DNA from 2 places in the Leucobacter albus genome. Region 1 is predicted to be linked to the other one. Evidence: riboswitches for the same ligand, from Rfam matches in the RefSeq annotation. Region 1 holds a riboswitch; the other holds the start of a gene.
What was found. Region 1 has a riboswitch for thiamine pyrophosphate ahead of ABD115_RS11930 (thiamine-binding protein). Riboswitches for the same ligand answer to the same signal wherever they lie in the genome.
Positions count from the first base shown of each region.

Region 2: linked by a shared signal. The riboswitch ahead of thiM (hydroxyethylthiazole kinase) and the one ahead of ABD115_RS11930 (thiamine-binding protein) in region 1 are both predicted to bind thiamine pyrophosphate.

Region 1 covers NZ_BAAAKZ010000010.1:182,503-185,676, reverse strand. Annotated here, with positions in the region: gene ABD115_RS11940 (ornithine cyclodeaminase family protein) at 1-94, shown strand, start outside; gene ABD115_RS11935 (NADP-dependent oxidoreductase) at 244-1,254, opposite strand; TPP riboswitch at 1,447-1,554, shown strand; gene ABD115_RS11930 (thiamine-binding protein) at 1,566-1,844, shown strand; gene ABD115_RS11925 (ABC transporter permease) at 1,857-2,630, shown strand; gene ABD115_RS11920 (ABC transporter substrate-binding protein) at 2,633-3,174, shown strand, end outside.
Region 2 covers NZ_BAAAKZ010000001.1:178,141-181,314, reverse strand. Annotated here, with positions in the region: gene ABD115_RS00835 (bifunctional hydroxymethylpyrimidine kinase/phosphomethylpyrimidine kinase) at 1-7, opposite strand, end outside; gene thiE (thiamine phosphate synthase) at 4-651, opposite strand; gene thiM (hydroxyethylthiazole kinase) at 648-1,487, opposite strand; TPP riboswitch at 1,478-1,572, opposite strand; gene ABD115_RS00820 (hypothetical protein) at 1,718-2,683, shown strand; gene ABD115_RS00815 (hypothetical protein) at 2,890-3,174, opposite strand, start outside.

The DNA.
Region 1 (3,174 bases):
GCGCGATGCGAGCCGCCCCAACGTCTTCAAGGGCACCGGCATGTCGTGGCAGGATCTCGCGGTTGCCTCCGGGCTCACCCCGCCTGCCGTGTAGGCTCTCGTCCCTCCCCCCCCCCCCGGGCTCGGGGCGTCGCCGGAGCACACGTTATTCACCGGAGCACACGTAATCCCACGTTAATAACGTGTGCTTTGGTGGCTAACGTGTGCTCCCGTGAACTGGGTGGCAGCGCCGGGCTCGCTGGTCTAGATGCGCACGAGCATCTTGCCGGTGTTCGCACCCTGCATCATGGCGAGGAACGCGTCGATCGTATTGTCGATGCCGTCGACGATGGTCTCGTCGTAGGCGATCTTGCCGTCCATAAACCAGCCCGTCATGAGCTCCGTGAACGCCGGCGCCTTGTCCCAGTGCTCGCCAACAGTGAAGCCCTGCATGGTGAGGCTCTCGGTGATCATCTTCGACATGTTGCTCGGGCCGGCCTGGCGCTCGGTCGCGTTGTACGCCGCGATCGCGCCGCAGAGTGCGAGGCGGCCGCCGCGGTTCATCGAGGCGAGCGCTGCCTCGAGGTGGTCGCCGCCGACGTTGTCGAAGAACACATCGACCCCGGCTGGGGCGGCCTCAGCGAGCTGCGTGCGCACCAGGCCGTCTTTGTAGTTAAACGCTGCGTCGTAGCCGTACTTCTCGGTAAGGAGCGCCACCTTCTCGGCCGTCCCCGCTGAGCCAATCACTCGGCCTGCGCCGAGAAGCTTCGCGATCTGGCCGACGGCGGTGCCGACGGCACCAGCGGCCCCCGAGACGAAGACGGTGTCGCCCTCGCGCAGGCCGGCGATTGCAGTGAGCCCGACGTAGGCGGTGAGGCCCGTCATGCCAAGCATGTGGAGTCGGAGCGAGTTGGGCAGGCCCGTGACCTCGGGGGCGGCGCGAAACTTCGAGGCGTCTGCCTGAATGACGTCGGTCCAGCCATGCTGGTGCAGCACGACGGTGCCAACGGGCAGCTGCTCGGCTGCAGACGCGACGACGCGGCCGATCGCACCGCCGGCGATCACGCCGCCGATCTCGTAGGGTGCGACGTAGCTGCGGGCGTCGCTCATGCGGCCGCGCATGTACGGATCAACCGAGACGAACTCGTTGACGACGCGAACCTCGCCGGGGGCTGGGTCAGCGTACTCGACGGTGACCGTGGCGAAGTCTTCGTGCACTGGCCAGCCCTTCGGGCGGCGGGCGAGCTGGATCTGGGTGCTCATGTCGTGGCTCATGGTGCTCCTTCGGCAGGTGTGGGCGGGGGCATGGGGTGAAGCTTGGAGGGGCGCCTTAGCTGAGCGCGCCGATGGCCTCCACGATAGGGCAGAGTGCTGGGGCAAGCGATCAGGGGCCGCCGCGACACTCCGGTGCGAACGCACGGGCTTGACCGCGCCCGTGCGTTCGCGGCTATGCTGAGGGTTCCAGTACACATCCGCTGGGGGGGCCCGAACGGGCTGAGATTCGCCGAACGAGGCGAACCACTCCAGGAACCTGATCTCGGTAATGCGAGCGGAGGGAAGCGGTCACTATGTTGATCCATGTTCACGTGTCACCCACGCCAATGGGAGACGAAAACGGTCGATACAGCTGCGTCGAGGGCGCGATTCGCGTCATCGAGCAGAGCGGCCTCGAATACGAAGTCGGTGCGCTCGGCACCACAATCCAGGGGCCGGCAGATAGGCTCTGGCCGCTCATGCGCGAGCTGCACGATGCCACCCTCGAAGCCGGGGCCGACCGCGTCATGACGCACTTTCGCATTCTCGAAGCGAAAGACGACGTCGTGGAGGCGTCGATGGCAGACCTCGTCTCTCGCATCACTCACTAGCGCCCAGACGCCGTGAGAATTCTCACACGGCAGATTCTCCCGGCACTCCTCGCCGCCCTCGGTGCGGTGCTGCTGTGGGGGCTGCTCGTGCGCGTCACCGACGCGCCCAGTTACCTGCTGCCGTCGCCCGCGAGCGTCTGGGAGGCGGGGTGGAACGATCGCGCGCTGCTCGCAGCTCACCTCGCGGCGACGATGCGGATCGCGCTTGCCGGCCTCGCGCTCGGCGCAGTCTGCGGCATCGGCTTCGGCACGCTGCTCGGGCTCTCGGGCACGCTGCGGCGCGCTGCCGAGCCGCTGCTCATCGCAAGCCAGGCCATTCCGCCGGTCGTGTTCGCCCCGATTCTCATTGCGGCGATGGGGTTCGGTGCATTCCCGAAGATTCTCGTCGTCACGCTCGGCGCGTTCTTCCCGATCGCGATCAGCGCGAGCGCCGCAATGCGCGACGCAGACCGGTACCTCGTTGACCTGCTCGTGTCGATGGGGGCGTCGCCCGTCACGGTGCTGCGCCGGGTGAAGCTCCCGGGATCCACCCCTGCGATTGTCGCGGGCGCGAAGGTCGCGGCGAGCTACGTCGTGTTCAGCGCGATCATTGCCGAGTGGATGGGGTCATCCATCGGGCTCGGCGTCTACCTCCAACGCTCGCAAGCGAGCTACAAGATGGACCAGCTGTTTGCCGCGGTCGGCGTGATCGCCGTGCTCGGCGTGCTGCTGTTCTGGCTTACTTCACTCATCGGCGATCTCGTGCTCTCACAGACCCGATCCACACGCAACAGAAAGGGCGTCTGACAATGACCCCGAACAGCTCTCACCGACGCATCGCACTGAGCGCGGCGGCGCTCGCCGCCTCGCTCCTCATCGCCGGGTGCGCGGCCTCCGCCCCGAACCCCGACGCAGAGCAGGGCGCGGCCGCCGACGGCCTGCGGCCCGTCACCCTTATGCTCAACTGGACGCCGAACGCGCACCACGCCGGCATCTACTACGCGCACGAGCACGGCCTCTACGAGGCCGCCGGCCTCGACGTCGAGATTCTCGAGCCGGGCGACGGCATCGGGGCAGACGCCTCGGTTGCCCAGGGGCGCGCCGACTTCGGCATCTCGCAGGCGGAGTCGGTGTTGCCGGCGCGCGCGGCGGGCATGGATCTTGAGGCGGTCGCGACGCTCCTGCCCGTCAACGATTCGGTGCTCATGGGGCTCGCCGGCTCCGGCCTCACCGCAGACCCCGGGTCGCTCGCCGGCCTGACCTACGGCGGCTACGGCGGGGCGCTCGAAACCGAGATCATCTCTGCGCTCGCTGAGTGCGGTGGAGCCGATGCTGCCGCGGTCGAGTTTGT
Region 2 (3,174 bases), on a different contig from region 1:
CGGTCATTTGGCGGCCTCCTGCCACTCGGTCATCAGTGTGCGGGCGGCTGCCGCTGGGTCGGGCGCTGCGCACAGCGCTGAAACGATTGCGACGCCCGCCGCGCCTGCCGCGCGGAGCTGTGCGATATCGGCGAGTTGTACGCCGCCGATCGCGACGCACGGCAGCGCGGTTGCGGCCGCGAACTCGCGGAACCCTGAGACGCCAAGCGGGGCCGGGTGGTCTGGCTTCGTGGTGGTGGGGTGGATCACGCCGACCCCGAGATAGTCGACCGTTCCCGGTGCCAGACGCGCGACTGCCTCGCGGTGGGCCGCCGTGTTCGCGGTGAGGCCGACGATCGCGTCGGGGCCGAGCTCTGCGCGTGCGCGCGTCACGGCGTCATCGCCCTGCCCGAGGTGCACCCCGGCGACCGGGATGCCGCGCTCGCGCGCCGCCACCGCGACGTCGAGCCGGTCGTTGATGACGAGATCCGCGCGGCCGTCGATTGCGGCGGCGAGCGCCTCGAGCTCGGTGAGCTGCTCGGCCGGGGTGCTCAGCTTGTCGCGCAGCTGCACGATCGTCACGCCGCCGTCGACCGCCTGGCGCACAGTTTCGACGACGCCGCGCGCGCCGCACAGCGCCGCATCGGTGACGAGGTAGAGGTCGAGCTTCATGCGTCTGCCTCCGCAAACACTGCCTCCGCCCGCACCCGCTCGGGGGTGAGCAGCGACAGCTCGTCGAGCAGCCGCACGGCGAAGCTCCCTGGGCCCTTCGCACCCGCCGCGGCTGCCGAGGCCGCGAGCCCGTAGACGGCGTGGGCCGCTGCCACGGCGGCCGCCGGCTGCTCGTCGCCGCGCACCGCGAGGAAGGCCGCGGTCACCGCGCCCAGCGCGCAGCCACCGCCCGTCACGCGGGTGAGCAGGGCGTCGCCGCCGAGCACGCGAACCGTGCGGCCGGCGGCGTGCACGAGGTCTTCGGGGCCGGAGATTGCGACGACCGCACCGTGATGCGCCGAGAGGGCGGCCGCAGCTGGCAGCGCGGCCGCTGCCGCCTCAGACGCGTCGGTGCCGCGGCCACCGGTTCCGAGCCCGGCGAGCGCGAGCACCTCGGAGGCGTTGCCGCGCACCGCGGTCGGGCGCTCGCGCACAAGCTCGTTGGCGAGCGCCGTGCGAATCGGCAGCGCACCGATCGCGACCGGGTCGAGCACCCACGGGGTGCCGGCAGCGTTCGCCCCGGCGACGGCCTCGCGCATCGCGTCGCGCTGCTCGGGCGCCGGGGTTCCGAGGTTCACAAGCAGCCCGTCTGCCGCGGCGGCGAACAACCCGGCCTCTCCCGTGATGTCGACCATCGCGGGAGCTGCGCCCAGGGCGAGGAGCGCGTTCGCGGTGAAGCCCTGCACCACACCGTTCGTGATGCAGTGCACGAGCGGGCCGCGGGCCCGCAGGCTAGCGAGCAGTGCTGCGGTCACCTCCGCCAGCTCGGCTGCGGGCGCGGAAAATGGTGCGTGCATAGGGACATCCCTTCGCTCGTACTAACGAGAGCAGGTTCGACGGGTCTGATCTCAGCCGCTGGTTGCGGCACCCCGTGTCGTTGGCAGCCAGCCTAGCGCACGCCCCGTACGGGCTGGCAAGCCGGCCTACCGGCCTGCCGGCCTGCCGGCCGCGCGGGCGGGTTCCCTGCCCCGTTTCCCCACAGCGAACGCATGCCCCCGCTTCCAGCCTCGCTGGTTAGCATGTCGCTATGAATCAGCCCCGCTATGCGCCCCGGCCCGAAGAGCCGATCATCGTTGTCGATGCCGCGCCGCAGGCCCCCTCGGGCTCTGGCTACCACCAGCAGCACCCGGCGGTGGCGAAGGCGCTCGACGGCGTGCTCACGGTGCAGCGGCCGATCGTGCTCGCCCACCTCAGGCGCATTCGTTCCCGCCACCCCGGCGCGACCCCGCAGCAGCTCACCGAGATGCTCGAGCGCCACTACCTCGCCACCGTGATGGCTGGCGGCGCGGGCGTCGGCGCAGCAGCAGCGATCCCAGCGGTGGGCACGGCTGCAGCACTCGCGCTCGCCGGCGCCGAGACCCTGGGGTTCATCGAGGCAACCGCGCTGTTCGCGCACGCTGTCGCCGAGGTGCACGGCATCGTGCTCACTGACCGCGACCGCACGCACGCCCTCATCCTCGCGCTCATGCTTGGCGATGAGGGCGCGACCCTGCTGCGTCAGGTAACCGGCCAGGTCGCAGGTGGCATGGCGCGCAACGCATTCTGGAGCGAGATCGTGACGACCGCGATGCCAAAGAACCTCGTCGGGCCCGCGGTCGACCAGCTGCGGTCGATGTTTCTGAAGAAGCTCGCGAAAACCGGCACGGCCTCCGTGATCGGCAAGGCTATCCCCTACGGTGTCGGGGCGGTCATCGGCGGCACGGGCAACCGGCTGCTTGGTAAAAAGGTCGTGCGGTCGGCCCGCCAGGCGTTCGGCCCTGCGCCCTTCGCCTACCCCGAGGTGCTCGCGCAGGTGCCACCCCGGCAGCCGCGCGCCGTGAGACAGGCCGAGCGCAAACAGCTCGCAGCGGGCAAGAAACAGGCGAGCCTCGAACGCAAGCAACTCGCGCTCGAAGCGAAGCAGCAGCGCAAGCAGCTCGCGCTCGAATCCGACAAGCACCGCAAGCAGCGCGAACGCTTCGGCACCGACCCCGAGTCGGTCGACCTGCCGTAGCGTCGGCGATGCACCGCGCGCTGGGCGGCCGCACCACTGCATGACCACCGCAGTAGCCTGCGCGAGCTGTGCCGCCGTGCGGGGGCGGCCGTGCGGGTGGCGCAGGTGGCGCAGGTGGCGCTAACGGCGCTGCACCGGGCTTGCGAGCTGCTGGCTCCCGACCTACCGGCAGCGGGCTGCGCGCCTGCTGCTGCGCGCTCGGGCAGCTACGACAGCAGCGACTGCACCACCGCGACCGCAGCTGGCCCGTCGAGCGCCGGGTAGTCACCCCACTGTGCCCCGCCGACCTGCGCCTCAACACCGGGAACCCACACCGTCGTCGCCGTCGACCCGGCGACCGCGGTGCCGAGCGTGAGCGAGAACGCGACGCCTCCGTGCCCTGCGACCCAGTCGCTCTCGATGACGCTGCCGCCATCGGCCTCGGCGACCATGCTCGGGTCGGGTGCTTCGGCGTCGGCCTCGACGGGCTCAAGCAGCACGGAGACGGAGCG